DNA from 4 places in the Rhizobium sp. FG96 genome. Region 3 is predicted to be linked to each of the others. Evidence: riboswitches for the same ligand, from Rfam matches in the RefSeq annotation. Region 3 holds a riboswitch; each other region holds the start of a gene.

Region 1 (4,195 bases), on a different contig from region 3:
GGCTTTATTTCCGCTATGTCCACACCAACGGCCTCGTGCCCTCGGAGGGGTCGGATCCCTATCAGCTCATTGAAATGTGGTGGGCGCCGAATACCGGCATCTGGTTCATCTGGGCGCTGGCAATCTTCATGACCGTCACCAAGCTGCTCTCCTCGGCGCCGCGCATCCCGGTCATCGCCGTCGGCACCATTCTCTCGATCCTCACCTTCGGCGGCTATCTGCCGATCGATCTCTTCACCCACCGCAATGTGCTGCAGTATTTCGTCTTCTTCGCCTTCGGCTGCTGGTATGGCAGGCTGATCGCCGAAACGCTGACCGAGCGCCCTCTCCCCTTCGCGGCCGGTGGCTTTACCGCTTTCATCCTGCTGCTGGCGCTGCGCAGCCGCCTGCAGCCGATCGAGCCCGGCCTCTGGGCCTCTGCGTCGTCGATCGCAGGTCTGTCATGGCTGTGCGGCATGGCCGTGCTGATGTCGCGGCTGAAGGCCCTGCGCGACGTCTTTTCCTATTTCGGCCGCAACACGCTGCCGGTCTACGTCACCCATGTGATGATCGTCGCCGGCATAGCCGGCCTGATCGCCACCCTGGTCGAGCCCTCACCATCGATCGGCTATCTCGCCGCACCCCTGATCTGCGTCACCGCCATCACGCTGTCGCTGGCAATCAAGGCAACCGCCGACCGCTCCGGCGCAAGCTGGCTCTACAGCCCGCCGGCTAGGCGCGAAAGGGCGGTGGCGGCGGCCTGATCAGGCATCGCTCAGCGTCCGCTTCACCGCATTCTTCCACCCCTTGAGTTTGGCGGAACGGGTCTTCTCGTCCATGTCTGGTTCGAAGCGACGGTTGCGCTTCCACTTCGCAGAGAAGGTCTTGCGGTCCGGCCAGACGCCGGCCCGGCTGCCGGCGAGCCAGGCAGCTCCGAGCGCCGTCGTCTCCAGGATCACCGGCCGGTCGACGGGCGCGTCGAGCAGGTCGGAGAGCCGCTGCATCGTCCAGTCGGAGGCGACCATGCCGCCATCGACGCGCAGCACCGTGTCGTCGCTGCCGTTCTTCCAGTCCTTCTGCATCGCATCGAGCAGATCGCGGGTCTGGTAGCAGACGGCTTCCAGCGCAGCGCGGGCGAATTCCGCCGGGCCGCTGTTGCGTGTCAGGCCGAAGATTGCCCCGCGCGCCTTCGGATCCCAATGCGGCGCGCCGAGACCGGTGAACGCCGGCACCAGATAGACCTCCTGCGAGGGATCGGCATTCTCGGCGAGCTTGCCGGTCTCGCCGGCCGTGTCGATGATGCCGAGACCGTCGCGCAGCCACTGGACGGCCGCTCCGGCGATGAAGATCGATCCCTCCAAGGCATAGGTCGTCTCGCCGTCCAGCCGGTAGGCGATCGTCGTCAACAGCCGGTTCTTCGAACGCACCATGTCGGAGCCGGTATTCAAAAGCGCGAAGCAGCCGGTGCCATAGGTGGATTTCAGCATGCCAGGCTCGAAGCAGGCCTGGCCTATCGTTGCCGCCTGCTGGTCGCCGGCAACTCCGAGGATCGGGATCTCGGCGCCGAGGATCGACTTCTCGACGATGCCGAAATCGGCAGAGCAGTCCTTCACCTCCGGCAGCATGGCGGCGGGAACGCGCAGGATCTCCAGCAGGTCCTTGTCCCATTCGTTCTCGGCGATGTTATACATCAGCGTGCGCGAGGCATTGGTCGCGTCGGTGGCGAAACTCTTGCCGCCGGTCAGCCGCCAGATCAGGAACGTGTCGATCGTGCCGAAGCAGAGTTCGCCCTTGGCGGCGCGGGCGCGCGCACCCTTCACATTGGCGAGCATCCAGGAGAGCTTGGTGCCCGAGAAATAAGGATCGAGGATCAGGCCGGTCTTCCTGGTGAAGATCTTCTCGAGGTCCTGGCGCTTCAGGTTTTCGCAATAGCTCGCCGTGCGCCGGTCCTGCCAGACGATGGCATTCTGGATCGGCTTGCCGGTTTCCCGCTCCCAGACGACGACGGTCTCGCGCTGGTTGGTGATCCCCAATGCGGCAATGTCAGTCGCCTTCACCTTCGCTTCGCGCAGCGCCATCTGGATCGTCGAAACGACGGAATCCCAGATTTCCTCAGGGTCATGCTCCACCCATCCCGAGCGCGGATAGATCTGCGTGAACTCCTTCTGGCCCACGCCTGCGATCTTCATCTCGCCATCGAACACGATCGCCCGCGTCGATGTCGTGCCCTGATCGATCGCCAGAACATATCCGCTCATCCCTGCCCCCTCCCATGAAGCTCTGATGCTTTCAGATAGATCATTTAAGAGGCAGAAACGAAAGGAAAAAGAAAGCCGAGCGCAATTTTGCCCCTCGTCAGATCGCCGCTTTACAAGCCGCGCGGCGCATGTTTAAAAGGCGCCAACGACAGGGGTGCTCCGTATAGCCGGGGCTGAGATGCGGCTGGCATGGCCTCAAACTCTTTAGCTGATCTGGATAATACCAGCGGAGCGAGGCGAGCGATGTTTTCTGGCGCACAAATTTCCCTTTACCCGATGACCGACCGTTTCGTCGACGTCATCCTGTCTGCCCTTCCGGCACTTGATCCCTATCGCGAAAAGCTCAGGATCGAGACCGACGACATCTCGACGCTGATCGTCGGCACGCCCGATATCGTCTTCGCCGCCATGCGCGATCTCTATGTCGCGGGCTCGGCAGACGGCATCCACGCGGTGCTGCGCGCCACCATCTCCCGCGGCTGCCCCGGCGAGCCCGATGATCCCATGTGCCACACCGAAGCCCTGACGGGCCCGGTCCTGCCGCTTGCCGAGCGCAAGGCGTCGGCTCTCGAAGCGGTCGCTTCCGCCCCGGTCACCGGCCGCCATGCAGCCGCGCAGTTCTCGCTCTATGTCATGGGCACCGGCGATCACATGGAAGAGATCTACGGCTGCATCGACTTCCTGAAGAACTCGGGCGTCTTCGACCGTTCGAAGAATTTCTGCACCCGCGTCAAGGGCGATGCCGGTGCCGTCTTCGCGACGATCCACGAAGCCTTCGTCCGCTTCGGGCCGCCGAACGGCCATGTCACGATCGATCTCACCGTATCGGCCAACAGCCCCTCCGCCGTCTGATCTCAGCGTCACGTCAGGATCCTGCCGATGCCGAGATCTGTCCGGTTGCCGGGCCTTGCCGCCCGTTTCATTCCCGCCATCCTGTCCGTCGGCGCTGTGCTCGCCGCCTGGGAAAGCTATGTGCGCATCGCCGGCCTCCCGCCCGCGACGCTGCCCGCACCCTCGCGCGTTCTCGCACAGGCCTTTGCCGAACGTGCCGCGCTGCTGGCGAATAGCTGGCCGACATTGCAGGCGACCCTGGCGGGTTTCGCCGCCTCCCTTCTCATCGCTTTCGTGTTTTCGGTGCTGATCGATTTCGTGCCGCGCCTGCGCTCGGCGCTGATGCCTGTTTTCGTCATCAGCCAGACGCTGCCGCTCGTCGCCATCGCGCCCTTGATCGTCCTCTGGTTCGGCTTCGGCCTGCTGCCGAAAATCCTGCTGGTCGCCCTCGTCACCTTCTTTCCGATGCTTGTGGCCCTCACACGCGGCTATGAGGCGACAGAGCCGGAGATCGAGGAACTGCTGACCACCATGGGCGCCTCTCGGTGGAAACGCTTCCTCGCCGCCCGCCTGCCGTCATCGCTGCCCTATTTCTTCGCCGGTCTCAGGATATCGATCACCTATGCCGTCGTCGGCGCCATCTTCGCGGAATATGCAGGGGCCGCCCGCGGGCTCGGTATCTATATCCTCAACGCCAAGAACAATTTCCGCGCCGATCTCGTGCTTGCCGCCGTCCTCGGCAGCGCTCTGCTGACGCTCTTGCTGTTCTCACTCGCGGTCCTCGCCGAGCGCCTCGCCATGCCCTGGCACCGGGCAAACGGGGAGGACCTGGAATGAGCAGCGCGCCCCTCCTCGATATCGAAAACCTCAGCTGCCGCCTCGGCAATATCGATGTGCTCGCCGGCATCTCGCTGCACCTGAAGCAGGGCGAATTCATATCCGTCCTCGGCCCCTCCGGCGCCGGCAAATCGACACTCTTCCGGCTGTTGACAGGCTGCGCCACCGCATCCGCCGGCAGCATCCGCATGAACGGCCAGCCGCTCGACGCCGCCGAACGCCCCTTCGCCTTCATGCCGCAGCGCGATGCGCTGATGCCTTGGCGGCGGCTGATCGACAATGCCGCACTC
Region 2 (4,195 bases), on a different contig from region 3:
CAGGCGTCATCGGGGTGGTTGGTGATGAAGACGGAGGCCTGCTCGATCGCACCGAGGAAGCGCGGCAGACGCGAATCGGCGGCCGAATCACGATGGGCAATGAAGATCAGTTCGTCATAGGGCGGCACGCCGTTTTCTTCCGGATAGAAGGCCTTGCCCTCGTGACCCTCGAGCTTCATCTGCGTCAGCTCGAAATTGCGGAAGCCGCCGACGGTCGCATCGACCTTGCCCGCGATCAGCGACGGCGAGAGCGAGAAGTTGACGTTGACGAGCTCGACATCGTCCTTCTTGAGACCGGCATTTGCGAGCATCCGCTTCAGCATCGCATCCTCGAAACCGGTGACGGAGAAACCGACCTTCTTGCCCTTCAGATCGGCGAGGCTCTTGATCGGCCCGTCGGCCAGCACGGTCACCGTATTCAGCGGCGTTTCGACCAGCGTGCCGATGCGGACGATCGGCAATCCGGCTTCATGATCGAGATAGAGATTGGGCTGGTAGTGGATGCCGATATCGGCCTGCTTGGCAGCGATGAGACGCGGCACCGCGGAGGGATCGGCGGGCGGAATGAGGGTGACGTCGAGACCGGCGGCGGCGAACAGGCCCTTCTCTTGAGCGATCACCATCGGCGCATGGTCCGGATTGACGAACCATTCGAGCATGACGGTCAGCTTGTCGTTGGCGAAGGAGGGCGACGCGAGGGTCGCGATCGCAAGGAGAGTGGCGGATATCAGACGCAGCATGTTTGCTCCATGATTTTGCGGGAAGAAGAAGTCAGTTCGTGGTGGCCCATGGGGTCCAGCCGGAGGTGAGCCTGTCGACGGCGACGCGGCAGATGACGGTCATGGCGGCGAGCACGGCCATGGCGGCAAAGACCATGTCCGTCTGCATGCGGGCATTGGCCTGGACCATGACGAAGCCGAGGCCGGAGGACGCGCCGACCCATTCGCCGATCACGGCGCCGAGTGGCGCGAGGGGTGCAGCGATCCTGAGGCCGGAGACGAGGGACGGCAGGGCGAGCGGCAGGCGGATCCGCATCAGCGTCTGCCAATGGCTGGCCTCTGTCAGCGATACCGCATCGAGAATATCCCGCTCGGTGCGGCGCAGCCCGTCGGCAAAGGCGGAGGCCACGGGAAAGAAGATGATGATCGTCGCCATGGCGATCTTCGAGGCAATGCCGAAACCCAGCCAGATAACCAGGATCGGCGCCAGCACGAAGACCGGGAAAGCCTGCAGGATCAGTACCATCGGCCAGACGAGCGTGGCGGCCGCCGGAAAGGCGGCGAGCGCGAAGGCGACGGCCGCGCCCGATATGGCGCCGCAGAGCAGGCCGAGGACGATTTCGAGCGCCGTCGTCAGGCTCTGCTCAAGCAGGAAGAGCGGCTGCCTGCCGAAGACGGCGACGACGTCGGCAGGCGACGGCAGAATGAAATGCGCGGGCGCGAAGATCCAGATGACCGCCTGCCAGAGAGCGATCAGCAGGGCCACGCCGCCGAGGGCGTTGAGCGGACGCATCGCTAGGCCTTCGCGCGGGCCGGATGCGGGAACGGAAAGACAGACATGGCGAAGCGATCTCCAGACAGAATTGGAGATCCAGGCAAAGCGAAGAAGAAGGGGAGATGCCGCCGGCATCTTGTTCCGTTCCTACGCCGGCATGACCCGGATCAGGTTCAAGGGTCCGGCTCACCGCCATCTCAGCATCGTCAGATGCTCCCCTCGGAATGGGCGGAACCTGTCGTTTTCCCGGCCTGAAGTCAATGGCGCATCTGTCGCAGGCCTTCGCCGGTCTTGTATTCCGGGGTCTCAGCTACAAAATTAATTAGAGACTTTTGGATCAGGCACCCTACTTGACCCCTAAGCATTAGGGAGACCGAATATGAAATTCGTTATTCTCACCGCGCTGGCTGCCTCACTTGCCGGCATTTCCGCTCAGGCCGCGGACCTGACGCCGCCGCCCGCCCCTGTCGAGCCCGAAGCGATAACACCTGTCTTCACCTGGTCCGGCCCCTATATCGGCGCCGAGGGTGGCTATAGCTGGAACACCTTCGATCCTTCCGGTACGTCGGATGTCGATGCCAATGGCGGCATTCTCGGCGTCTTCGGCGGCTATAACTATCAGTTCGACAACAACTGGGTTGTCGGTGTCGAAGGTGACGTCCTGCACAACTGGAACAAAGAGGATGTAGCCTTTGGCTCGGTCGAGACGACCTGGCAGGGCTCGGTTCGCGCCCGCGTCGGCTATGCCTTCGACAATGCGCTGATCTACGGCACGGCCGGCTGGGCAATCGCCCGCGCCGAGGCCAATCCGGATGTCGGGCCAGACGAATCGGATACGCTGAACGGCTGGACCATCGGCGCCGGCATCGATTACGCCTTCACCCAGAATATCTTTGCCCGCGGCGAATATCGCTACACCGATTACGGCAGCGGCAATTTCGGCGCGGCTGGCGGCGATTTCGACCTGAACCAGAACACCATCATGATCGGCGTCGGCGTCAAGTTCTAGGCGCCACCCATCTCCCCAATGTAAGGACACGCCTTCATTCAGCGTGCCCTTTTCTATGATCGCCGGTACGCTTTCCAACATCTCGTGGAAAACCGGAACACCGTGTTGCACTAATTTAGGACTTCGACAAAAGTCATTCCCATCATGAGGAATGCTCACATGCTGTCGGGTCTCGGAACAATCACCATCACGGACGAGAACTATAGTGAGCATGTCGCCTTCGAGCTCGGAGAGCGCGATGGCCTGCTTTTCGGCGGCGAGGAAGTGCTGCGCAGAGCGCAGCGGGCCAAGAAGGTCTTCCTGTTTCTGCTGACCTCGCGGCGCGAATTGCGCATCCGCATTGCCAATGTCGAGCATAGCTGCGCCAATTTCGTCGTCATCAGCGAGCCCCTGCCCGCCGCCTGACATGCGAATGGCCACGATGGCCTGAGCGCATCGTGGCCGTCCTGACGCCGCCCGTGAGGCAGGCGGCGCCTTAGTTCAGGTGTTCGAAATCCGCCATGTTCTTCTGGGTGACGAGCTGGAAGGGGATCCAGACCTCTCGGTCGAGCTTCTCGCCCTTGATCGCCTTCATCGCGGCATCGATCGATCCCTTGCCCTGGCCCTTGGCATCCTGAAACACGGTGACCTTGAGATCGCCTGTCTTCATCGCCTGCAGCGCCTCGGGCGTCGCGTCGATGCCTGAGACGATGATCTTGTCGGTCGAGGCGCCGGCGGCCTTCAGCGCCGAAATCGCGCCGAGCGCCATTTCGTCATTATTGGCGATGATGGCATCGAATTCGACGCCCGATGTCAGCCAGTTGGAAACCAGATCGGCGCCGTTGACGCGGCTCCAGTTGCCGACCTGCTCCTGGGCGACCTTGATGCCGCTGCATTCAGGCGTCTTGACGACATCGTGAACGTCCTGCGTGCGCTGGCGCGCCGCCTGGCTGGTGAGGTCGCCGATCATGATGACGACATTGCCCTTGCCGCCGAGCATGCGACAGACTTCCTTGGTCTGCAACGTGCCGGATTCAGTTTCGTTGGAGCCGACGAAGGCCTGCTGCTTGCCGAGCGTGTTGAGGTCGGTCGGCTGGACATTGACATAGATGAGCGGGATGCCGGCATCTTCGGCAACCTTGCTGAGAGCGGGCGTGCCATCGGAATCGACGGGGTCAACGATGATGGCGGAGACGCCGCCGGCCGCAAAATTCTTCACCTGATCGAGCTGCTTGTTGACGTCGGTCGTCGCGTCTTCGATCTGCAACTCTACCCCGATCGACTTGGCGTAGTCTTCCATGCCGTTGACGATGAGCGTCTGAAAGTTGTTGGACAGCGTGCCCATCGAAACACCGATACGGTCGGCAGCGTGCGCCTGCGACGCAAGCACCAGCGCAACGGCGCTGGCGGTCAGCAATTTCAGCATGTTCTCTCCTCCCAGAGATAAGGCGGCGCCAGGCGGCCGCAGGAAAACGTTAGCCGGGGAAGGCCGTGCGGTCCGCCGATAATTTGATGAAAACGCCTCATTTGCAGGGCATCCGCATAGCAAAGGGCCCGGCTCTGCAGCCGGGCCTTTCTCGGTCGCTCGCTTGGGAAATCAGTCAGCTTGCCTGCTGCTCGCCGCGCGCCTTCTTTTCGGCGCGGCGCCTTGCCTGCTCCATGAAGCGCTTGTCCATGCGCTCCTGGGCCTCGGGCGAACCGTCGTGGAAAGTG
Region 3 (4,195 bases):
CCATCGTGGCGAAGAAGGCGCGGTTGCCACGGCCGGACTGCTTGCTGGTGGCGATGGTCTGGCGGGCGCGGATCAGGGCTGCCGATACCAGCAGCGCCAGTGTGGCGGCGGAGATGGATATACCGAAGCTCATCGCCGCGGCCTGCCAGAAGACGGGTTCGCCAAGCAGTTTCGGCAGGTCGGCTTTCAGGCCGGCGACGACGACCGAGAGAAGTGGCGACAGGAGAAAGGCTGTGACGACGATCAATAGCAGGCTGTCCAATAGCCTCGCTGTGGGCTTCCTGCCATCGAAACGCATTGCTCGTTGGCCCGTCGTCAGCCCCTCGTCAGGGCTCGCTGGCAGGAGCGACATGGCGGCGAGGACGAGGCCGGTCAGCGCGATCTGCAGCAGGGAAAGTGCGACGGCGCGGCCGGGATCGAAATCGAAGCGAAGCGACTGGTAGATCGCCACCTCGACCGTCGTTGCCGCAGGACCGCCGCCGAGCGTCAGCACCAGCGTGAAGCTGGTGGCACAGAGCATGAAGATCAGCCCCGCGATACCGGGGATCAGGCCGCGGATGGCGGGCCATTCGATGAAACGGAAGATGGCGCGCTGACGCATGCCGAGATTGCTCGCCATCAGCCAGTATTCAGAGGGCAGCCGTTCAAGACCGGCAAGCATCAGCCGGCAGGCGAGCGGCAGGTTGAAGAAGACGTGGGCAAGCAGAATGCCGGTCAGGCCATAGATGCTGACGGGTTCGGCGAGGCCGAGTTTCGTCAGCGCGCTGTTGAGCAGGCCCTGCCTGCCCCAGATGCCGATCAGGCCGAGCGCGCCGATCAGGACGGGCAGTCCCATCGGCACCGCCATCAGCCGGATGATCCAGATGCGGCCGGGAAATTGCGGCTGGCGGGCGAGCGACCGCGCGACAGGGATCGCCAGGAAAACCGATAGCAGCGTGGAGAGGACTGCCTGCAGCAGCGTGAAGCGCAGGACGCGGAGGATATAGGGATCGGAAATGATCCCGGCAAAGGCAGCGCCCCCGCCGGAGGCGGCAAGCGAAACGGCAGCGATACCGATGAAAAGCAGGATGGCGGCGAGCGCAATTGCGCCGCCCGCCAATGCATTTCGCCGTTCCGCCGCCGTCTGCAGCATCAGTTCATGCTCATCGCCGCAAGCCACTCGTCGATCCAGGCCTTGCGGTTCTTGGCGACGTCATCCGGCGACATCAGGAAAGTCTTGGAGGGGTTGACGAGCTTGCCGAAAGCATCCGGCAGGGGCGTGGATGTCGCCGAGACCGGCATCATCCAGTTGTTGGTCGGGATCGTGTCCTGGAAGCCGGGGGTGACCATGAACTTCAGGAAGTCGCGGGCAAGATCCTTGTCTGGCGCGTTCTTCAGCAGGCCGGCGACTTCGATCTGGATATAGTGGCCCTCGGAGAAGGCGGCCGCCTGATAGCGGTCGGTGTTTTCAGCGACCATGTGGTAAGCCGGGGACGTCGTATAGGAGAGCACCATCGGCGCCTCGCCCTTGGTGAACAGGCCATAGGCCTCCGACCAGCCTGGCGTGACCGTCAGGATGCGGTTCTTGAGCTTGGCCCAGGCTTCCGGCGCCTTGTCGCCGTAAACGGACTTCACCCAAAGCAGCAGGCCGAGACCCGGCGTAGAGGTGCGCGGATCCTCGATGACGATCTTCTGCGACGGGTCGCCGTCGACCAGTTCCTGCATGCTTTTCGGTGGGTTCTTTACCGTCTGCGTGTCGTAGATGATGGCGAAGTGGCCGTAGTCATAGGGAACGAAGACATCGTCCTTGAAATCGCCGGGTACCTTCAAGGCGCTGGTATCGACGCCGCTGGCGTCAAACAGGCCCGTATCCTTGGCTTCGGTGATCAAGTTGGTGTCGATGCCGAGCACGACGTCGGCCTTCGTCGAGGCGCCCTCGAGCTTGAGGCGTGAGAGAAGGGCGACGCCATCGGCGACGCTCACGAAATTGACGGTGCAGGCGCAGGTCTTCTCGAAGGCTTCCTTCACCTTGGGGCCAGGACCCCATTCGGAGGTGAAGCTTTCGTAGGTATAGACCGTCAGCGTCTTGTCTGCGGCCTGGGCCGGAGCGATGGCTGAGGTAACGGCGAGAAGCGCCGTGGCGAAAAGTGCGATCAATGGTTTGCGGCCGGGCATGGCGCGCCTCCTCCTATACAAGTTGTTTCACGGGAAAAGGGCGGTGCCTGGTGTCACGCGCGCATCTAATCCCTCCGCCGGTGTTAACCGGATCAGGTTCCGCGGGTTGGCTTGAAGCCTCTCAGCCAGCTGTCCTTGCGGACACGGGCACCCCGTTAGAGCGTTGGCAGATGTATAGTGGTGACGGCTTTATGACAAGGGCGAAGCTCGCCCTCGTCAGGTCACTCGGCTGCTTCAGCTGCAGCCGCAGACGTCTTCGCTTCGCCGTGGCGCGGCAGCTGTACTGGCTTCAGCAGGAACGCTGCGATCAGGCCGATCAGGGCGAAAGCGCAGGAGGTCATGAAGAGCGGCGTGAAGGCCGCCGAATAGGCATCGGCCACCGCCTGTCGGCTGGCTTCCGGCAATGCCGCCATCATCTTCGGCGTCAGCTGTTCGATATCGGCGACACCGGGGATGGAGACGCCGACCTTGGCGAGTTGCGAGCCGATGATCGCGCCGTAGATCGAGATGGCGATCGAGGCGCCGCCCATGCGCGACAGCGTCACCGAACCCGTTGCAGCACCGACGTCACGGGCCGGAGCCGCGTTCTGCACGCCGATGATCGGTACCTGCTGCGCCAGCCCGATGCCGATGCCGTGCAGGGCCATCAGCAGGCCGATAACTGGTAGGGGCGTTCCAGCGTGAACCTGCGTCAGCAACGCGAAAGCGATGGCGCTGCAGGAGAGGCTGGCGATGGCGAAGGGCTTGTAACGGCCGGTGCGCGAGATGGTGCGGCCGGCAAACAACGAACCGCAGACAAGACCGCCGGTTAGCATGATGAAGAGCAGGCCGGCATGCGAGGGCGAGAGGCCTGTTGTCGTCTGCAGGAACAGCGCGAAATAGTTGGCCATGCCGATGGCGATGCCGCCGCCGGTGATCGACATGATCAAGAGAAGCGGGAAGGTCGGGTTGCGGAACAGCGACAGCGGCACGATCGGTTCGGCAGCGCGGCGCTCGACGAAGACCCAGGCGATGGCGCAGACAACGCCTGCGGCAATGATGCCGAGGCTCTGCGGTGCAAGGATCGAACCGAAGAGCTCGCTGCCATCGGCCATCAGCACGATGCTCGTTGTGGTCATCGCCAGCAGCAGGGCACCGGCATAGTCGATCTTCGGGCGGCGGTGCGGCTTGCGGTAGGGCAGCATCAGCGCCAGGCCGATGAGCACAACGAAACCGATGGGGACATTGACCAGAAAGATCGAGCGCCAGCCGAACAGATCGCTCATCATGCCGCCGAGAACGGGGCCGATGGCGCTCGATGCCATCAGCACGAGGCTGGAATAGCTCTGGTAGCGGGCGCGCTCGCGCGGCTCGAAAAGGTCGGCATTGACGGCGAAGATCGACACCATGATGCCGCCGCCGCCGAGGCCCTGCAGCACGCGGGCGGCAATCAGCGTGTTCATCGAGACAGCCAGACCGCAGACAGCCGAGCCAACGGTGAAGATCGCGATCGCCGTCATCATCACATATTTGCGGCCGAAGAGGTCGCCGAGCTTGCCGTAGACGGGCATCACGGCGCTGAGCGACAGGAGATAGGCCGAGCCGATCCAGCCGAAGCGCTCGAGGTGGCCGAATTCGCCGACGATCGTCGGCAGCGCCGTCGAGACGATCTGATTGTCCAGCGTTGCCATGAACATCGCGGTCATCAAAAACAGGAAGAGAATAAGCCTGCGGCGGGGATCCGTTACGAGCGGCTGGGAGGCAAGCTGCATATCCATGAAGACAGTTCCGATCTTGATCGTCAATTTATGTGACAAAAGCATATAAATGTCAATGACACTTGAATGACGCAGGCATGTTTCCTTCCCGTAAGCCTTCTGTTATGCTCGCCGCATGAACGAGAAACCCGCCCGAATTCACGAGCTCGATCCCCTGTCGCTGGAAAGCGAAAGTGTCTTGAGCATCGGCCAGAGCATGACCCGCATGAAGCTCATGACGGGCCGCAGGCTGATCGGGCGTCTTGCGATCCAGAGCGTCGCGCCGGATCTCGAACTTTCGCATC
Region 4 (4,195 bases), on a different contig from region 3:
GGACCGGGCCTATGGCAGCGGCAAGGACCTGAAGATCCCCGACGATCTGCAGGCGGCGATCGATGCCGATCCCAAGGCGCAAGCGATGCTTGCGGCGCTCAGCGCGCAAAACCGCTTCGCGCTCGCCTTCCGCGTGCACAATATGAAGACGCCCGCGGGCCGCGAGCGGAAGATCGCCACCTTCGTCGAGATGCTGGCGAAAGGCGAGACGATCTATCCGCAGACAAGGAAGCCGAAGGTCTGAATCTTAGAGATCGGCCTTGTCCCAGAGCGCGTGGAAATGCTGGACCGGGCCATGGCCGGAACCGACGGTGAGCGTTTCTGCAGCCGCAACGGCATCGGCGAGATATTGCTTGGCGATCGCGACGGCTGCTTCCGGCGTTTTGCCCTTTGCAAGCTCGGCGGCCAAGGCGCTCGACAGCGTGCAGCCGGTGCCGTGCGTGTTCTTTGTCGGAAGCCTTGGCGCCTCGAACCAGGTGATATGGCCGGCGCTTGCCAGCACATCGGGGCTGTCAGTGCCGCCGAGATGGCCGCCTTTCAACAGTACCATGCGCGGTCCGCGATCCAGCAGTTTGCGCGCCTGCTGCTGCATGGCATCGCGGTCTTGGGCGTGGTCCTCGCCGAGCAGCGCTGCCGCCTCGGGCAGGTTCGGGGTCAGCATCGTTGCCAGCGGCAGAAGACGGTCGGTGAGCGCGCCGATCGCGGCGATATCGAGGAGGGCGGCGCCGCCCTTGGCGATCATCACCGGGTCGAGCACCAGCGGGATGCCGCGATGCGGATGCAGCGCATCGGCAATTGCCTCGGCGATCCCGGCATTGGCTATCATGCCGATCTTGACGGCATCGACGCGGACATCGGCAAAGACCATGCGGATCTGCTCGGCGACGAAATCCGGCGAGACGGTCTGCACAGCCGAGACGCCGGTGGTGTTCTGCGCAGTCAAGGCGGTGAGCACAGCCATGCCATAGGTGCCGCGGGCGGAGAATGCCTTGAGGTCGGCCTGGATGCCGGCGCCGCCCGATGGGTCGGAGCCGGCGATCGAGAGAACGTTGCGGATCATTGTCCTGCCTTTCTGATGCGTTCGGCGATTGCAGCCGTCGCCGCTTGCGGATCCGGCTGGCCACAGATCGCCGAGACGACCGCAAGCCCTTCCGTGCCCGTTGCGAGCACTGGCTCCACATGTTCCGCCTTCAGGCCGCCGATTGCCACCGAGCGAACCGGGCAGACACGAACCAGCTCCGCCAGACCTGCGATGCCGATCGGTTGCTTGTGATCCGGCTTGGTCGCCGTCGCGAAAACGGGGCCGATCCCCGCATAGTCGACGATGGCGGGATCGACGGCTGCGGCAAGCGCATGCGTCTCGACCGAAAGGCCGAGGATCATATCAGGGCCGATGCGGTGGCGGGCCTCGGCGGCGCCGAGGTCCTCCTGGCCGATATGCAGCCCATCGGCGTTGAGCGCGATTGCCGCTTCCACATCGTCGTTGACAACAAGCAGTGCTCCGCTTCCTGACAGGACCCGCTGCAGTGCCCGGCCCGTCTCGATCATCTGCCGGGTAGTCGCCGTCTTGTCGCGCAGCTGCACGATGGTCGCCCCACCGGCGACGGCTGCGCGGGCGGTCTCGACAAGCCCGTACCCGGCGCAGAGCTCCGGGTCGAGGACGAGATAAAGGGAGAGGTCGAAGCTCTTCACGCCTGGCTGATCCTTGCTGCGGCGTCGAGTGCCGGACCATCGAGCGCGGCAAGCGCATCGAGGAAGCGCCAGGAGAAGGATCCGGGCCCCTTGGCTTCCTGTGCCGCCTGTTCGCCGGCGACGGCAAACATTGCGAGAGCGGCGACCGTCGCATCGAAGGTCTCGTCAGAGGCGACCGCGGCGAAGGCGCCGGTCAGGCAGGTCAGCGAGCAGCCGAGCGCGGTGATCTGCGGCATCAGCGGCGAACCGCCGGAAATGCGAACGGCGCGGGTGCCGTCGGTAACGAAGTCGACCGGGCCGGTGACCGCGACAACGGCGCCATATTGCGCCGCGATGCTGCGGGCAGCACCTTCCGCCTGCTCGACGGGATCGCGGCTGTCGACGCCCTGGCCACGGCTTTCGCTGCCGGCCAGCGCGATGATTTCGGATGCATTGCCGCGGATGATCGCCGGGTTGAGGTCGAGAAGTGCCGCGACGCTTTCGCGGCGGAAGCCGGTGGCGTAATGCGCCACGGGGTCGAGAACCCATGGCTTGCCGTTGCGCGCGGCAGCCTTCGCCGCCTGTTTCATGCCGCTGACCCAGGCGGGCGAGAGCGTGCCGATATTGATGGTCAGTGCACCGGAGAATGCGGCGAATTCACCGGCTTCCTCTTCGGCATGGACCATGGCGGGCGAGGCGCCCGCGGCCAGCACGACATTGGCGGCGATATTCATCGCGACATAGTTGGTAATGCATTGAACGAGCGGCGGCGCGGCGCGCAGCGCGGTCAGCAATTGCCCGGGTGATCTGGAAGTCGTCATCTTGCGTCCCTTTTGGGGCGGGGCAAGACGCGGGAGGCCAGGCACATGGAAGCGAAGGGCCTCGAGCGACTCCCTCCGCCAGCATTATCTGGTTCAGGTTCGAAGGGTACTTCTCAGCCCGCCTTTCGGCGAACGCCCCTGTCTCTCAACACCACGGTCATCGCAAATTATCGGCGGCTTGTCACGCCCTATCAGTTGAGCCGGGCTTCCCCGCTGACGATGCGCTGCTCATCGGCGCCGAAGAGATGTACGGCATCGTGAATGGGCGCCACCTTCAGGACATCGCCGGGTGCAGCCCTGATCCGCTCGCGGAAGACGCAGCTGATCGTCTGCGCGCCGAGCCGCGCAATCACCAGTGTTTCCGATCCGGTGGGCTCGACGACGACGGTGGTGATCTCGATGCCATTGGGGTCGAGTTGCAAATGCTCCGGGCGGATCCCGTAGGTCACCGCGTCGGCGGGGCGACGGTCGCTCGGCAGGGTGATGCCATCCTCGGTGCGGAAGCCCGTATCCGTCATGCTGCCCTTGATGAAGTTCATCGCGGGCGAGCCGATGAAGCCGGCGACGAAGAGATTGTTCGGCCGGTCATAGAGGTCGAGCGGCGAGCCCGACTGCTCGATGCGCCCATCCCTCATGACGACGATCTTGTCGGCCATGGTCATCGCTTCGATCTGGTCATGAGTGACGTAGATGGTCGTCGTCTGCAGCCGCTGATGCAGCTCCTTGATCTCGGAGCGCATCTGCACGCGTAGCTTGGCGTCGAGATTGGAAAGCGGCTCGTCGAACAGGAAGACGGCGGGATCGCGCACGATCGCCCGGCCCATGGCAACGCGCTGGCGCTGGCCGCCCGAAAGCTGCTTCGGATAGCGTTCGAGCAGGCTTTCGAGGCCGAGGATCTTTGCGGCATTGCCGACCCGCTTGTCGATCTCCGCCCGCGGCATGCGCTTCAGCCGCAGCGAAAAGCCCATGTTCTTGGCAACGGTCATATGCGGGTAGAGCGCGTAGTTCTGAAACACCATGGCGATGTCCCGGTCCTTCGGCGCCAGTTCGTTGACGACATGCTTGCCGATCTGGATTTCGCCTGACGTGATGCCTTCGAGCCCGGCGATCATTCTGAGCAGCGTCGATTTTCCGCAGCCGGACGGGCCGACGAGGACGACGAATTCGCCGTCACGGATATCGACCGAGACGCCCTTGATAGCCTTGAACGCGCCGTAGTCCTTGCGAGCATTATTGACTGAAACATGAGCCATTATCGTCCTCCCCAGGCTGCGATCAAAGCTTGTCCAAGACGGTTCTGAGATAACCGAGGCCGACGCGTTCGCCCTCCTTGCGGGCCTCCAGGTCCTTACCCGGCCAGCCATAGGCGGCGTCCTCATGCTCGATGGAAATCGTGCCGTCGAAGCCGTAGCTGCGCGCCTGCTTCAGGAACCTCGACCAGTCGAGCAAGCCAAGACCCGGCAGCTTGTACTGCCACCAGCCCTTGCCGTGATAACCGACGGCCTGCAGCGCGGTCGCATCGACCGCCGTGTCCTTGGCATGCAGGATGGCGATGCGATCCTTGACGGCATCCAGCGCCAGATAGGGATCGATACCCGTCCGCAGAAAATGCGAGGGGTCGAATTCGAGCCCGAAACGCCGGTCGGGAATGCGCTTGAACAGCTCCTCGTAACCTTTCGGCGTTGTGCCGACGAAATTGTCTT

The links. A riboswitch is a leader RNA that binds a small molecule or an ion and turns the genes downstream of it on or off. The one in region 3 is predicted to bind thiamine pyrophosphate.
Region 1: another riboswitch for thiamine pyrophosphate. It lies ahead of ACODR6_RS16200 (YkoF family thiamine/hydroxymethylpyrimidine-binding protein); the one in region 3 lies ahead of thiB (thiamine ABC transporter substrate binding subunit).
Region 2: another riboswitch for thiamine pyrophosphate. It lies ahead of ACODR6_RS06170 (ABC transporter permease); the one in region 3 lies ahead of thiB (thiamine ABC transporter substrate binding subunit).
Region 4: another riboswitch for thiamine pyrophosphate. It lies ahead of thiM (hydroxyethylthiazole kinase); the one in region 3 lies ahead of thiB (thiamine ABC transporter substrate binding subunit).

What each region holds. Positions count from the first base shown of each region.
Region 1 covers NZ_JBMDIL010000007.1:225,773-229,967, forward strand. Annotated here, with positions in the region: gene ACODR6_RS16190 (acyltransferase family protein) at 1-743, shown strand, start outside; gene glpK (glycerol kinase GlpK) at 744-2,237, opposite strand; TPP riboswitch at 2,378-2,489, shown strand; gene ACODR6_RS16200 (YkoF family thiamine/hydroxymethylpyrimidine-binding protein) at 2,481-3,089, shown strand; gene ACODR6_RS16205 (ABC transporter permease) at 3,117-3,905, shown strand; gene ACODR6_RS16210 (ABC transporter ATP-binding protein) at 3,902-4,195, shown strand, end outside.
Region 2 covers NZ_JBMDIL010000002.1:608,980-613,174, reverse strand. Annotated here, with positions in the region: gene ACODR6_RS06175 (ABC transporter substrate-binding protein) at 1-740, opposite strand, end outside; gene ACODR6_RS06170 (ABC transporter permease) at 772-1,512, opposite strand; TPP riboswitch at 1,622-1,724, opposite strand; gene ACODR6_RS06165 (outer membrane protein) at 1,874-2,503, shown strand; gene ACODR6_RS06160 (hypothetical protein) at 2,663-2,908, shown strand; gene ACODR6_RS06155 (sugar ABC transporter substrate-binding protein) at 2,979-3,908, opposite strand; gene ACODR6_RS06150 (sterol desaturase family protein) at 4,084-4,195, opposite strand, start outside.
Region 3 covers NZ_JBMDIL010000004.1:283,751-287,945, reverse strand. Annotated here, with positions in the region: gene thiP (thiamine/thiamine pyrophosphate ABC transporter permease ThiP) at 1-1,132, opposite strand, end outside; gene thiB (thiamine ABC transporter substrate binding subunit) at 1,132-2,154, opposite strand; TPP riboswitch at 2,207-2,319, opposite strand; gene ACODR6_RS09855 (MDR family MFS transporter) at 2,376-3,911, opposite strand; gene ACODR6_RS09850 (MarR family winged helix-turn-helix transcriptional regulator) at 4,027-4,195, shown strand, end outside.
Region 4 covers NZ_JBMDIL010000010.1:177,419-181,613, forward strand. Annotated here, with positions in the region: gene ACODR6_RS20605 (YdeI/OmpD-associated family protein) at 1-244, shown strand, start outside; gene thiD (bifunctional hydroxymethylpyrimidine kinase/phosphomethylpyrimidine kinase) at 248-1,060, opposite strand; gene thiE (thiamine phosphate synthase) at 1,057-1,692, opposite strand; gene thiM (hydroxyethylthiazole kinase) at 1,689-2,492, opposite strand; TPP riboswitch at 2,546-2,642, opposite strand; gene ACODR6_RS20625 (ABC transporter ATP-binding protein) at 2,684-3,745, opposite strand; gene ACODR6_RS20630 (sugar phosphate isomerase/epimerase family protein) at 3,768-4,195, opposite strand, start outside.